2 regions of the Nocardioides sp. NPDC057767 genome follow, and region 2 is predicted to be linked to the other one. Evidence: riboswitches for the same ligand, from Rfam matches in the RefSeq annotation. Region 2 holds a riboswitch; the other holds the start of a gene.
The links. A riboswitch is a leader RNA that binds a small molecule or an ion and turns the genes downstream of it on or off. The one in region 2 is predicted to bind cobalamin.

Region 1 (7,483 bases), on a different contig from region 2:
CTTGCTGACGATCGTGGTGCCGTGGAGCTCCCAGGCGACGTAGCCGAGGACGAGCAGTCCGGCGACGACCATGACGATGCCGGCCACGAAGACGGACCGGCGACCCCGGTGCTGGGCCCGGGACTCAGCGGACATCGGCGCACCGCCACCGTGACCCTCGGCGAGGGCCCGGTCGCCTGATCAGTTGCTCGGTCCCTCGTCGTCGTGCGGCCCGCCGGTCACCTCGTCGACGATCGGGCGCTCGGCCCGGATCGGGATCGCGCCGGTGTAGCCCTCGCGCTCGAGAGCGATCTGCCGGACACGGTCACGGACGAGGCGCCAGCCGATGATCAGCGCCGGGATGATGATGGCGAGCGTCGCGACCGTCCAGGTGCCGATCGGGTAGTCGAAGCCCATCAGGACCAGCACGACCGCGAGGAACACCAGCGTCGCGTAGCCGGTCCACGGCGACCCCCACAGCCGGAAGTCGGGCCGGAACATCAGGCCCTTCTTCCACCGCCGGTAGAGCTGGATCTGGCAGATCACGATCGTCGCCCAGGACGCGATGATGCCGAGCGCCGACATGTTCAGCACGATCTCGAACGCCTGCCCGGGGACGACCGCGTTGAGGCCGACGCCGAAGAGCGTGATGCTGCCGGTGAGCAGGATCCCGCCGAACGGCACCCCGTTCCTCGACATCCGGGCGGTGAAGGCCGGCGCGCTCCCGCTCATCGCCATCGAGCGCAGGATCCGGCCGGTCGAGTAGAGGCCGGCGTTGAGCGAGGACAGCGCCGCGGTCAGCACCACGAGGTTCATGATCGTGCCGGAGTTCGCGATCCCGAGCTGGTCGAAGAACGTCACGAACGGGCTCTCGTCGGCCCGGTAGGTCGTGTAGGGCAGCAGCAGCGCCAGCAGCACGAGCGAGCCGACGTAGAAGACCGCGATCCGGGCGATCACCGAGTTGATCGCGCGGGGCATGACCTTCGCGGGCTCCGCGGTCTCGCCGGCGGCGGTGCCGACGAGCTCGACCGCGGCGTACGCGAAGACGACGCCGGACACGACGATGACCAGCGGGAGCGCGCCGACCGGGAACAGGCCGCCGTTGTCGAGGACCATGCCGATGCCGGTCTCCTGGCCGTTCAGCTCCTCGCGGCCGGCGAGCACGATCATCCCGAGCACCAGGAAGCCCAGCAGCGCGACCACCTTGATCAGCGCCGCCCAGAACTCCAGCTCGCCGAAGAGCTTGACGGAGATCAGGTTCATCGAGAGCACGACGGCGAGTGCGACGAGCGCGATCACCCATTGCGGGACGACCTCGAAGGTGCCCCAGAAGTGCATGTACGTCGCGATCGCCGTGACGTCGACGATCGAGGTCATCGCCCAGTTGAGGAAGTACATCCAGCCGGCGGCGAATGCGGCCGGCTCACCCAGGAACTCACGCGCGTAGGAGACGAACGACCCCGACGACGGCCGGTGCAGCACGAGCTCTCCGAGCGCGCGCAGGATGAGGAAGACGAAGACGCCGCACAAGGCGTAGACGAGGAACAGGCCCGGTCCGGCCTCCCGAAGGCGGCCGCCCGCGCCCAGGAACAGGCCGGTGCCGATCGCGCCGCCGATCGCGATCATCTGGAGCTGCCGTGGGCTGAGGCTCTTGTGGTAGCCCTCGTCCTCGTCCGTCAGGCCGGTCCGGTCGACGGTCTGGTCGTCGGTGTCGGTCATCGGCTCTCTCCGGGTCCGGAGCGGGGCGGCTCGGGCACGTCCTTGAACAGCAGCCACCCACCGACCACGGCGATGACCGCTGCGGCCGCGTAGCCGATCAGCGACCACCAGCCCAGATGCAGGTACGCCGTCACCCCGACGATCGCCAACGCGAGGAACACCATCACCATGCCGATGATCGGCGTCCGTGGCCTGTACGGATCCCGAGCCAATGCGATCACCTCACCCGCAGGGCCCCCGATGGCCCCGCTCCGGTGACCCATTAGAGCGCATCGAGCGCCTACTGGCGGTGACCGGACGTGGCCCGGCGTTTCCGTTCCCGAGGAGGGCCAATAACTGTAAGGTCGCTTTACAGTTAACCCCATGAAGGAGCGTTCGATGCGTAGCTCGAGGATCCGCACCATCCGCACCACATTGACCATGACCGCAGCTCTGGCACTCGTCCTGGTCGCCCCGCTGGCCGCGCCGGCCGCAGTGCCCAGCCCGGAGGCCGGGCCATCCCGAGCCGGAGAGGTGGAGGCCGCCGCCCTGACCTGGTCCGACGAGTTCGACGGGCCCGCCGGCAGCGCGCCCAACCCCGCCAACTGGAACCACGAGACCGGCGGCGGTGGCTGGGGCAACAACGAGCTGCAGACCTACACCGACTCCCGCGACAACTCCGCGCTCGACGGCAACGGCAACCTGGTCATCACCGCCCGGCAGAGCGGGGGCGGCTACACCTCGGCCCGCCTCACCACCAAGGGCAAGGTCCAGCCTAAGTTCGGACGGCTCGAGGCGCGCATCCAGATCCCGCGCGGGCAGGGCATCTGGCCGGCGTTCTGGATGCTGGGCGGCCAGTTCCCGAGCACGCCGTGGCCCAACGCCGGCGAGATCGACATCATGGAGAACGTCGGCTACGAACCCCACCTCGTGCACGGCACGCTGCACGGCCCGGGCTACTCCGGCGGCAACGGCATCACCGGGCAGTACATGCACCCGCAGGGCTGGTCCTTCGCCGACACGTTCCACACCTTCGCGATCGACTGGCGGCCCGGCTCGATCACCTGGTCCGTCGACGGCGTCGCCTACCAGACCTTCACCACCGCCAACACCGGCGCCAATCCCTGGGTCTTCGACCAGCCGTTCTTCTTCATCCTCAACGTCGCGGTCGGCGGCAACTGGCCCGGCAACCCCGACGGCACGACCCAGTTCCCGCAGCGCATGGTCGTGGACTACGTACGCGTCTACGACTCGCAGCTCTAGGCGGTGACCGGGCCGAGGAAGCGGATGACGACGCCCTCGTCGTGGTGCACCCGGGCGCGAACTCCGTAGACCTCGGCGATGAGGGACTCGGTCAGCACCTCGGCGGGCGGGCCGCCGGCCACGACGCGACCCTCGGCGAGCACGAAGACCTGGTCGCAGTAGGCGGCGGCGAGGTTGAGGTCGTGCAGGGCGACGAGGCAGGTCGTGGGCATCCGGCGGACCAGCGCGAGCAGCGCCAGCTGATGACGTACGTCGAGGTGGTTCGTCGGCTCGTCCAGGAGCAGGATCTCCGGTTCCTGGGCGAGCGCCCGCGCGATCTGCGTACGCTGCCGCTCACCGCCCGACAGGGTCGAGAAGCGCTGCTCGAGGCGGTCGGCGATCCCGGCGTGGGCGGCCGCCTCCTCGATGACGGCGCGGTCCCGGGCACTGTCGGGCGCCCAGGCCGGGCGGTGCGGGATCCGGCCGAGGGCGACGACGTCGCGTACGCGGAGGTCCTGACTGGTCGTCGGTTCCTGCTCGACGACCGCGAGCCGGCGCGCCAGGCGGCGCCGGGACATCCCGGCGAGCGGGCTGCCGTCGAGGAGGACGCCGCCCGAGTCCGGCGGCCGGAGGCCGGCCAGGATCCGGATCAGGGAGGACTTCCCGGACCCGTTGGGTCCGAGCAGCCCGATGGTGGAGCCGTCCTCGACCTGGAGGGACACGTCGTCGACGACGAGTCGGCCGCGAGGGGCCCAGTGGACGCGTTCGGCCTCCAGCGCGATCATCGCCGGGCCCTCATCAGCACCAGGGCGAAGGCCGGCACCCCGACCAGCGCGGTCGCCACTCCGACGGGGAGCTCCTCGGGATCGATCACGGTCCGGGCGGCGGTGTCGACCCAGATCAGGAAGATCGCGCCGAGCAGCGCGGTGGCCGGGAGCAGCAGCCGGTGCCCGACCCCGACCAGCGCGCGGGCCAGGTGGGGGAGGACCAGCCCGACGAAGCCGATCGCCCCGGACGTGGCGACGATGACGGCGGTCATCAGCGCCGTCAGCACGAGGAGCACCGCCCGGATCCGCGCGACATCGACCCCGAGCGAGGCCGCCGCGTCGTTGCCGAACGCGAACGCGTCCAGCCATCCGGCGCCGAGGATGCAGCAGAGCAGCCCGCCGAGCACGATCACGCCGCACACGAGTACGTCGGTCCAGCTCGCCGAGGAGAGCGACCCGAGCAGCCAGAACAGCACCCCGCGCGTCTGCTCGGCGTCGGCCGCGGTGAACACGATGAATGAGGTGAGCGCCGAGCAGAGCTGGGTCGCGGCGATCCCGGCGAGGATGAGCCGGTCGGTGGTGCCGCCGGCGAGCGAGGCGAGCAGCAGCACGAGGGCGAACGACGCGAGCGCACCGGCGAACGCCCCGGTGGAGAGCCCGATCGCACCCGACCCGACGCCGAGGACGACGATCGAGACCGCGCCGGTCGAGGCGCCCGAGGAGATGCCGAGCACGAACGGGTCGGCGAGCGGGTTGCGCAGCAGCGACTGCAGGATGACCCCGCAGATGGCCAGGCCCGCACCGCAGATCCCCGCGAGCAACGTACGCGGCAGCCGCAGGTCCCACACGATGCTCTGCTGGAGCAGGGTCAGGCCGGAGGACCCGAGCCCGGCCCGGTCGGCGACGACGCCGTAGACGTCGGTGATGCTGAGGTCGGAGGGGCCGACGGTGATGGCGCCCGCCACCGAGGCGACCACCACCAGGGGAGCCAGCGCCAGCAGAATGCCGGCGCGGGGGACGCGGCGCGCCGACATCAGCGGAGGCCGAGGGCGGCCAGCTGGTCGGCGACGTTCTCGACCGCGTAGACGGTGCGGATCGAGGGATTGAGCTCGGCGCCGGAGACCGTCACGAAGCGGTCGTTGCGGACCGCGTCCATCCGGGCGGTGACCGGGTTGCTCTTCAGGTAGTCGATCTTGGCGCGAGCGGTCTCGGCGGTCTGGCTCTTGCGGGTCAGGTCGCCGAGGACGATGACGTCGGGGTTGCGCTCGGCGACGGTCTCCCAGTTGATCTGCGGCCACTCGTCGGTGGTGTCGTCGAAGACGTTCTCCACGCCGAGGGTGCGGCCGATGATGCCGGGACCGCCGCAGCAGCCGGCCAGGTAGGGCGACTCGGAGTTGGCGAACCAGTACATCGCGCTCACCTCACCGGAGGGCGCCTTCGTCCGGGCGGCCTCCAGTCGCTGCGACAGGTCGGCGACCAGGCTCTCGCCGCGTTCGGGGACGCCGAAGATCCGTGCCAGGTCGGTGATCTCCTGGAAGATCGTCTCGATCTCGAGGGGGTCGACACGGGTGCCGTCGTCGTCGCCCTCGTTGTCCTTGACGCACTCGGCGGGCGAGAGGTAGGAGCCGACACCCAGCTTCTCCAGGTCCTCCGGCGTGGTCACCCCGCCCTCGCCCAGGGTGCTGATGAAGGAGGCGGTGACGAAGTCGGGCTCGGCCTCCAGGACGCGCTCGTAGGAGGGCCAGTTGTCGGCGAGCCGCGGCACGCGTTCGTTGTCCTCGGCGAGCGAGTCGAGCACCGGGTCGGTCCACACCGCGGTGCCGGCCATCCGGTCGGCGAGGCCGAGCGAGAGCAGGATCTCGGTCGAGCTCTGGTTGAGCGAGACCGCCCGCTCGGGCGGCGCCTCGAGGGTGATCTCGCGACCGCAGTTGGTCAGCGTGAGCGGGAAGCCGGCGGTGCTGGCGGTGGCAGCCTTCTTCGCGTCGGCGGGCCGGTCGGCACCGCAGCCGGTCAGGGTGGCGCCGAGCGCCAGCACGGCGCTCGCGGTGATCGTTCGGATGGTGCGAGACAGGTGCACGTCGGTCCTCGAGCGGGTCGCGGGCTGGTGCGCGTCGCCCGTGCTGACCGGCAGCGGTCTGCTGCAGGGCCAGCAGGTCTTCGGACTCGGGATCGACCGGCGCGAGACGCCTTCCCAGACCCGAGGGCCCAGTGGCACAGTGTCCCGTCCGTCACCCACACCGCTGCGCGTCAGTCCCGGGCTCTCACCGGGTTCCCGTGCCGGGACTGCGTCCCGAGCGGCTGGCCCGAAGACCGTAGCAGGAGTGCCCGCCCGCCGCCGTGACGCCCTCAGCCCTCGCGATGGGCGCTGAGCCCGTCCTGCCCAGGTGCGACCGAGTCGTGGAGCTTGATCGTGTGGTCGTACTGCTCCTCGACCATCGGCCGGTAGGCGATCCGCGGCTCCGTCATCACACCCTCGAGACGTACGCTCAGGTCGGCCTCGATCCGTGCCATGACCTCGGCGTCGACGACGTCGGCGTCGGTGATCAGGTGCGGGCGCAGCGGGTCCATCCCGGTGTACCAGAACGTGCCGTGCAGCAGCGGCCACAGGACGTCCTCGATGTGGCCGCTGATCCCACGCGGGCCCAGGGTCGCGGCCCGGTCGCCGGCCGTGACGATGGTCAGGGCGCGCTTGCCGGCCAGGCCGCCCTTGCCGTACTTGAGCGGCTTGCCGGTCTCCGGGTCCGGTACGTCGAAGGCGAATCCCGACTCGAAGACCCGATCGATCCAGCCCTTGAGGATGGCCGGCACCGAATACCACCACAGCGGGAACTGCATGACCAGCAGATCTGCCTCCCGCAGGCGGTCCTGGTGGCGGCGTACGTCGGCCTCGCCCCGTTCCACCAGAAGTGGATTGAAACCTTCTCGATAGAGGTCGATCTCGTCGACGGTCCAGCCGGCCGCGACGAGAGCGTTGCGGCCCGCCTCCTGCAGCCGTCCGTTGAGTGACGAGGCGTGCGGATGTGCCCATACCCAGAGTGCGTGCATGGGTCTCTGAACGCGGTCTGACGCGGCAGGATTCCCGCGCGGATGTGGGTTGGCGTGGTGCCGGTCTGACGGCAAAGTCCGAACCTCGCTCAAATTAGCGGCCGAAGAGTGTTGACGTATGTGATTGCCATCACTAGCGTAAACCAGGCTTGAAACCTTTCAATTCGAGGAGCTGCCCATGCCGGACACACCCGCCGCACTGGAGCTGCGGGACGTGGCCAAGTCGTTCGGCCCCGTACGCGCCCTCCGGTCTGGAAGCCTCCGGGTCGAGGCCGGATCCATCCACGCGCTCGTGGGGGAGAACGGGGCCGGGAAGTCGACCCTGGTCAAGATCGTCGCCGGGCTCTACCGCCGCGACGCCGGCGACTACCTGCTCTCCGGGGAGCAGGTCGACTTCCGCAACACCGCCGAGGCCAAGCAGGCCGGCGTCGCGGTCATCTACCAGGAGCCGACCCTCTTTCCCGACCTCTCGGTCACCGAGAACATCTTCATGGGGCGCCAGCCGACCAACCGCTGGGGCAGGATCGACCGCGCCGCGATGCGCACCGAGGTCGTCGAGCTCTTCGCCCGGCTCGGTGTGCCGATCGAGCCCGAGCGCCCGACCGAGGGCCTCTCGATCGCCGACCAGCAGCTGATCGAGATCGCCAAGGCGCTCTCGCTCGATGCCAAGGTCCTGATCATGGACGAGCCGACCGCGGCGCTGTCGGGCAACGAGGTCGAGCGGCTGATGACCGTGGCGCGCACGCTGCGCG
Region 2 (7,483 bases):
GCCAGATGCGGTTCACCTTCGGCGTACCCGTGCTCAACGACGGCATCGACGTCGTGGTCGTCGCGGTCGCGCTCTTCGCCGTCGGCGAGGCGCTGTACGTCGGTGCGCAGCTGCGCCGCGGACCCCAGCAGCTCGTCCCGGTCACCCGGGGCTGGCGCACCTGGATGACCCGTGAGGACTGGCGGCGTTCCTGGAAGCCGTGGCTGCGCGGCACCGCGATCGGCTTCCCGATCGGCACCCTGCCGGCCGGCGGGGCCGAGGTCGGCACGTTCCTGTCGTACTCCGCCGAGCGCAAGCTCGCTCGTGGGAAGGCGAAGGAGGAGTTCGGCCACGGCGCCATCGAGGGCGTGGCCGGGCCCGAGGCGGCGAACAACGCCTCGGCGGCGGGTGTGCTGGTGCCGCTGCTGACCCTCGGTATCCCGACCTCGGCCACGGCCGCGGTGATCCTGGTGGCGCTGCAGCACTACAACATCCAGCCGGGACCGCTGCTGTTCAAGGACCACGGCGACCTGGTCTGGCCGCTGGTGGCGAGCCTCTACATCGGCAACGTGCTGCTGCTGGTGCTCAACCTCCCGCTGGTCGGGCTGTGGGTGAAGGTGCTCCAGATCCCGCGGCACTATCTCTACGCCGGCATCCTGCTGTTCGCTGCTCTGGGCGCCTTCGCGGTGCACTTCAGCCCGCAGGACGTCATGGTCCTCCTGGTGCTCGGCATCCTGGGCTTCTTCATGCGCCGCTACGGCTACCCCGTGGCGCCGATGGTGGTCGGGCTGATCCTCGGACCGATCTTCGAGCGGCAGCTGCGCTCGGCCCTGCAGATCGCCCAGGGGGACTGGCTGACGCTGGTGCAGTCGCCGTTCGCGATCGTCGTCTACGTCGCGCTGCTGCTCGCGCTCGCCGGGTCGATCGTGCTCCGCCGCAAGGAGGAGGACCTGGAGCACGAGCTCGTCGAGGCGGATCGCTGAGGTGCAGGAGATCGCCTCAGGTGCCCGTCGAGGCGATCTCCTGCAGCACGACGTTGCGGGGGCCGTCGGGAGTGCCCCTGACCACGCGCAGGAAGTAGGACTGGTCGGGGTTGTGGTTGGGGTCGAACGTCCAGTTCCCGCGGGGACTGACGATCGTGCCGACGGACCCCAGGGAGTCCGCGATCTCGTTGCGGTTGACCTCGTCGGAGAGGTCGAGCGCCTTGTCGAGCGCGGCCGCGGCGTCGTAGGCCTGCACCGAGTAAGCCGTCGGGGTGGCGTCGTAGGCCTTGCGGTAGTCCTTCACGAAGGCGTCGTTCATCAGCGAGTCCATGGCCTCGCTGTAGTGCAGCACCGTCCGCACCCCGGTCGCGTCGCCGCCCAGGGTGGACAGCACGTCGCCCTCGGTGAGGAATCCGGGACCGTAGAGCGGGGTGCTCCGGGCCAGGCCGGAGTCGCGATACTGCGTCACGAAGGCCTCCGCCTCCTTCCCGGTGTACGCGGCATAGACCGCGTCCGCACGTGACCTCTTCACCTTCGCGAAGATCCCCGACCACTCCTCGGTGCCGGCGGCAGGCGTGTAGCTCTGCCCCGCGACCCTGCCGCCGGACGCCTCGGCGGCGATCATGAAGCTGTCGGAGAACTCGTGACCTGCGGCATCGTCGGAGGCGATGACGTAGGCCGTGCCGCGGTCGGTCTCCTGGGCGACGGCCTTCCCGAGCGCGCCGCCCAGATCGGCGTTGGTCGTCGACGTACGCCACAGGTAGTCGGAGCCGTCGGCGAACTGGTCGGCGCCGGCACCGGTGACGATCAGCGGCGTCTTGCTGCTGTCCGCGAGGTCCTTGGCCGCGAGCGCAGTCTCCGAGCCCACCAGCCCGACGACCGCCTGGACCTCGTCGTCCTCGATCAGCCTGGACACCGCCGCGACCCCGGTCCTGACCTGGTCGCCCTCGTCGGCCTCGATGACGTCGACCGGTCGGCCACCGAGCTTGCCGCCGTGCTGGTCGAGGTAGAGGTCGAAGCCGCGGGACATGTCGGCGCCGATCGACTTGTGGGCGCCCGAGGTCGGGACCACGAGACCGATCGTGACCTTCGACTCCGACGTGGTGGCGCAGCCGGCGAGACCGAGCGCGAGCGCCGAGACGGGCACGAGAACGAACAGCTTCCGACGAGCCGATCCGGCCACGGGGGACTCCATCTGTGCGAAGACGTGTGGAAGGTTTCGAGTAGCCGAACACTGGCACAAACAGCGGTCGGGGCGCGAGCAATTCGGTGCCGTGTCCGCAAGTGGGTAGTCTCGCCCTGCCAGTCGTACTCCATGCCTGATGGAGTCAGGGAACCCGGTGAGAGTCCGGGACTGACGCGCAGCGGTGAGGATGACGGGCGGGGCACGCACCTCCTCCGGGAGGGGCAGCCACTGGAGCCTGGCTCCGGGAAGGCGTCCCGCACCGATCGATTCCGAGTCCGAAGACCTGCTGGCTCTGGCGGCGCCCGCCGCCAGGTCACCACGTGCCCCGCGGAAGGGCACCTGACCAGAGCAGGTGTGGCGATGTCCCGAGTCCGAACCGACCGGTGCCCAGGAGTCGGCCGTCCGTGGCCGGCCGAGGACGGCCTGCTGGTGCGGCTGCGCCTGATCGGCGGCTCCGTCTCCTCCGCGTCGCTGCTCTCGCTGGTCTCCGTGGCCGAGACCTACGGCGACGGTCGCATCTATCTCACCGGCCGCGCCAACCTGCAGGTACGCGGCCTGCCCGCTGTCGACGGCGCGCTGCCCGGCGAGGTGCTCACCGCGCTGAAGGCGACCGGTCTGGTGCCCGCGCAGACCCACGAGCTCGTACGCAACGTGATGGTCTCCCCGCAGACCGGGCTCGCCGGCGGACGGGCCGACCTGCGTGGCGTGGCCGCGTCCCTGGACCGGCTGCTGTGCGCCTCGCCCCGGCTGGCGGCGCTGCCCGGACGGTTCCTCTTCGTGCTCGACGACGGTCGCGGCGACCTGGTCTCGCGGGAGTGCGATCTCGGTCTGGTGGCGCTCTCGGATGCCGAGGGTCAGCTGCGCGTCGGCGACTCGTGGGGGCCGGTCGTGCCGCTCGCCGAGGCCGCGGCCCGGCTGGTCGCGCTCGCTGCACGCTTCCTGGACGTACGCGGTGAGGGGCCGTCGGCGGCCTGGCACGTCTCCGAGCTCGACGGCCCGCTGGTCGAGCCGGTCGCTGCCGATGACCGGGTGCCGGCCGCGACCGAGGAGCTCGGGTTCGGCGAGGTGCCCGGGGGCGAGCACGTCGCCGCCGCGGACGAGGCTCTGGACCGGGCCGCCGTCGAGGCGCTGGTCGAGCGGGCGCCGGCGGTCGTGGTGACACCGTGGCGCGGCGTACTCGTGCCTGCGCCGCAGAAGCGTCCGACCCGGCGCTACGACTACATCGACCAGGGACCGGCGATCTACGTCGACTCCTTCGCGACCATCCGGCGCGAGGCCGACCTCTCCGCGGTGCCCGCCGACGCCGAACGGCTCGCCGTCCGGATGATCCACGGCAGCGGACAGGTCGATCTCGCCGCCGACCTGGTCATCCACCCCGGCCTGGTGAAGGCCGCGCGTGGCGCGCTCGAGGCCGGGGCGCCGATCCTGTGCGATGCCACGATGGTCGCGACCGGGGTCACCCGCAGCCGGCTGCCGCGCGACAACGAGGTGCTCTGCATGCTCGGTGACGACCGTGTCCCGGCGCTGGCCCGTGCCTGGAGCACGACCCGCACCGCGGCCGCGCTGTCGCTGTGGGAGCCCTATCTGGAGGGCTCCGTCGTCGCCATCGGCAACGCCCCCACGGCGCTCTTCCACCTGCTCGAGATGATCCTCGACGGTGGCCCGCGGCCGGCCGCGATCGTCGGCTGCCCGGTCGGTTTCATCGGCGCCGCCGAGTCCAAGGAGGCGCTCGCCTCCTTCGCCGACGACCACGGGATCGACATCCCCTTCGTCACCGTGCGCGGCCGCCGGGGCGGCTCGGCGATGACCTCGTCCGCACTCAACGCACTCGCCCAGGAGCAGGAATGAGCACCCCGATCCGCGGGCGATTCACCGTCGTCGGCATCGGCCCGGGCGACCCCGAGCTGATCACCCTCAAGGCCGCCCGGCTGATCGGCGCGGCACCGGTGATCGCCTACCACGCCGGGGTGCGCAAGCAGTCCCACGCCCGCCGGATCGCCTCCTCGCTGATCCCTTCGGGGGCGATCGAGGAGGAGCTGCGCTACCCGGTCACCACCGGGACCACCTCGCACCCGGGCGGCTACGTCGGGGCGATGGCGGAGTTCTACGAGTCCTGCGCGGTCCGGCTCTCGGCCCATCTCGACGCCGGCCGCGACGTGGTCCTGCTCGCCGAGGGCGACCCGCTCTTCTACGGCTCCTCGATGTATCTCCACGACCGGTTCAAGGAGGTCTACGAGACCTCCGTCGTGCCCGGCGTTCCCGCCTTCGCGGCCGCCACCGCGGCCGTCTCGACGCCGCTGGTGCGCCAGGCCGACGTCCTCACGGTGCTGCCGGGCACGCTGCCTGAGCCCGAGCTCGCCCGGCGTCTGGCCGACACCGAGGCCGCGATCATCATGAAGCTCGGCCGGACCTTCCCGGCGGTTCGCTCCGCGCTGGAGGCTGCCGGGCGGCTCGAGGGTGCTTGGTACGTCGAGCGTGCTTCGCAGCCCGAGGAGCGCTGGCTTCCGGTCGCTGATGTCGACCCGTCCTCGGTTCCCTACTTCTCGCTCATCGTGGTTCCCGGCGACTCTCAGCCCTCCGCTGGTCGAGCCGGAGTCGTGAGGGACGAACGACTCCGTGTCGAGACCAACACGGTCGAATCGAGCGCCTCAGGGGACTGTGTCGGTCTCGACACGCCTCCGCCTAGCGGCTCCGGCGGCTCGACCAGCGATGGGGAGGTGCTCGTCGTCGGGCTGGGGCCGGGGCCGGACGAGTGGCTGACGCCCGAGGTGTCGGCTGCGCTGGCCGAGGTGGGCCACGTCGTCGGCTATGCGCCCTACGTCAACCGGGTGCCGCAGCGTGCTGGGCTGCAGCGGCACGCCTCGGGCAACACGGTCGAGGTCGACCGGGCCCGGCACGCGCTGGAGCTGGCGCTCGCGGGGGAGCGGGTCGCCGTCGTCTCCGGCGGTGACGCCGGTGTCTTCGGGATGGCCTCTGCCGTGTTCGAGGCGGCTTCGGATCCGGCCTATGCCGGCGTACGTGTCCGGGTCCTGCCCGGCGTCAGCGCGGTCCAGGCGGTGGCCGCCCGGGCGGGCGCTCCGGTCGGTGCAGACTTCGCGGTGATGTCGCTCTCGGACCGGCTCAAGCCGTGGTCGGTCATCGAGGAGCGGATGCGCGCGGTCGCCGCGGCCGACCTGGTGCTGGCGATCTACAACCCGGCCTCGCGCTCGCGCACCGACCAGATCGGGCTGGCGCGCGACGTACTCCTCGAGCAGCGCAAGCCCGACACCGTCGTCATCGTCGGACGAGACGTCGGGCGGGCCGAGGAGTCGCTGACGGTGACCACGCTCGGTGAGCTGGATCCCGCATCGATCGACATGAAGTGTCTGGTCATCGTGGGGGCGAGCTCGACCCGGGTGACCGCGGCAGGACAGGTCTGGACGCCGAGGTATGTCCGATGACCGATCCGATGACCGTCCACTTCGTCGGTGCCGGGCCCGGCGCGGCGGACCTGCTGACCGTGCGCGCGACGAGGCTGCTCGAGGCCGCCGACGTGGTGCTCTATCCCGGCACCTATCTGGATCCCGAGGTCCTGGCCCACTGCAGTCCGTCGGCCTCGCTCGTCGACACCCAGAAGCTCGATCTGGACCAGATCGTCGGTGCGATCATCACCGCTCACCGGGGCGGTAAGCAGGTCGTACGCCTCGTGTCGGGTGACCCGTCGGTCTACTCGGCCGTGGCCGAGCAGACCCGGCGGCTCGACGCCGCCGAGGTGCCGTGGGACGTGACCCCTGGCGTACCGGCCTACGCTGCCGCCGCTGCGCTGGTCGGACGCGAGCTCACCGTGCCGCTGGTGGCCCAGTCGGTGGTCCTCACCCGCACCCAGGCCCGGTCGACGGCCATGCCGGAGGGGGAGTCGCTGGCTGCGTACGCCGCCACCGGCGCCACCCTGGTGCTCCACCTGGCGATCCGGCGCACCCGCGAGCTGATGGCCGAGCTGTTGCCCTTCTACGGCCCGGAGTGTCCGGTCGTGGTCGTCTACCGCGCCAGCCAGCCCGAGGAGAAGGTGCTGCGGGGGACCGTGTCGACGATCGCCGACGCGGTCGAGGACGCCGGCCTGCGCCAGGCCGCCGTCATCCTGGCCGGGCCCGCGCTGGCCCGCGCCGGCGGTGAGTCGTTCCTCTACGACGCTGCCAGGGTGCGTGCCTGATGGACCTCTACGACGCCATCAACCGTCGTCGGGACACCCGTGCCGAGTTCACCGGCGAGCCGGTGGCTCCGGATGTCCTGGAGCGGGTCCTGTCCGCCGCCCACGCCGCCCCGAGCGTCGGGATGTCGCAGCCGTGGGACTTCGTGCTCGTACGCGACGCCGACCGCCTCGAGCGCTTCCACTCCCACGTCGCGACCGAGCGTGAGACCTTCGCCGCCACCCTGTCCGGCGAGCGGGCCGAGACCTTCTCCCGGATCAAGATCGAGGGCATCCGCGAGTCCGGGCTGGGGGTCGTGGTCGGCTACGACCCGAGCCGTGGCGGCCCCAACGTCCTCGGCCGCCACGCCATCGCCGACGCCGGCCTCTACTCGGTCGTCTGCGCCATCCAGAACCTCTGGCTCGCCGCCACCGCCGAGGGCCTCGGCGTCGGCTGGGTCAGCTTCTACCGCGAGGAGTTCCTGCGCGACCTGGTCGGGATGCCCGAGGGCGTACGTCCTGTCGCCTGGCTCTGCGTCGGTCACGTCGAGGATCTCCCCGATGTCCCCGACCTGGAGCGCTTCGGCTGGCGCCACCGCTCACCGCTCTCGACGGTGCTCCACGACGAGACTTTCTAGGGTGCGGGCCAGGGCCTGGTGGCGACCGGTCGAGTAGAGGCGCTTCCGGTCGCGCTCCTCCTCCAGTTGGTCCCAGAAGTACATGCTGCGCGGGTCGGCGCGTGACGGAGTGGAGTTGAGGGCACCCCACAGTGTCCAGGTCGCTCCGTTCTCGATCGGCAGCCAGGTGTCCTCGAACTCCGAGAACCAGTCGCCGGGAGGACCGAGTGTGAGTCTGCCCGGTGGGAGGCCGGGAGACGTGGACGCATCTGGTGGTAGGCGAGCGAGGGAAGGTACCAACCCGTCGCGACGTCTGCGCGCTGCTCCTCCCAGGTGGCGTCGAGGTCGAAGGGTCTGGTGCGGCCGATCCGCGCGATGAACGGCTGATGCCGGTCGAGGGCCTCGTCGGTGCTGCGTGGCCGGGCGAGGAGACGCTCGATCGCGTCGGCTTCGTACCGGTACGCCGAGCCGACTCGCGTGCGCGGGCCGGCGAGCCCTGACTGCAGGATGCGCAGCGCCTGGTTGCGGCCAAGGAGATGGACTCTCGCCAGGC

Region 1: another riboswitch for cobalamin. It lies ahead of ACFVDI_RS12840 (ABC transporter substrate-binding protein); the one in region 2 lies ahead of ACFVDI_RS03445 (nitrite reductase).

What each region holds. Positions count from the first base shown of each region.
Region 1 is NZ_JBHVKJ010000021.1:23,552-31,034, forward strand. It holds gene ACFVDI_RS12810 (class E sortase) at 1-135, opposite strand, end outside; gene ACFVDI_RS12815 (amino acid permease) at 181-1,698, opposite strand; gene ACFVDI_RS12820 (hypothetical protein) at 1,695-1,919, opposite strand; gene ACFVDI_RS12825 (family 16 glycosylhydrolase) at 2,077-2,940, shown strand; gene ACFVDI_RS12830 (ABC transporter ATP-binding protein) at 2,937-3,704, opposite strand; gene ACFVDI_RS12835 (FecCD family ABC transporter permease) at 3,701-4,720, opposite strand; gene ACFVDI_RS12840 (ABC transporter substrate-binding protein) at 4,720-5,763, opposite strand; cobalamin riboswitch at 5,817-6,004, opposite strand; gene ACFVDI_RS12845 (NAD(P)H-dependent oxidoreductase) at 6,033-6,731, opposite strand; gene ACFVDI_RS12850 (sugar ABC transporter ATP-binding protein) at 6,910-7,483, shown strand, end outside.
Region 2 is NZ_JBHVKJ010000004.1:33,782-41,264, forward strand. It holds gene ACFVDI_RS03435 (tripartite tricarboxylate transporter permease) at 1-962, shown strand, start outside; gene ACFVDI_RS03440 (ABC transporter substrate-binding protein) at 979-2,145, opposite strand; cobalamin riboswitch at 2,249-2,454, shown strand; partial or broken gene ACFVDI_RS03445 (nitrite reductase) at 2,509-2,700, shown strand; gene ACFVDI_RS03450 (precorrin-8X methylmutase) at 3,328-3,996, shown strand; gene cobJ (precorrin-3B C(17)-methyltransferase) at 3,993-5,588, shown strand; gene cobM (precorrin-4 C(11)-methyltransferase) at 5,585-6,337, shown strand; gene bluB (5,6-dimethylbenzimidazole synthase) at 6,337-6,951, shown strand.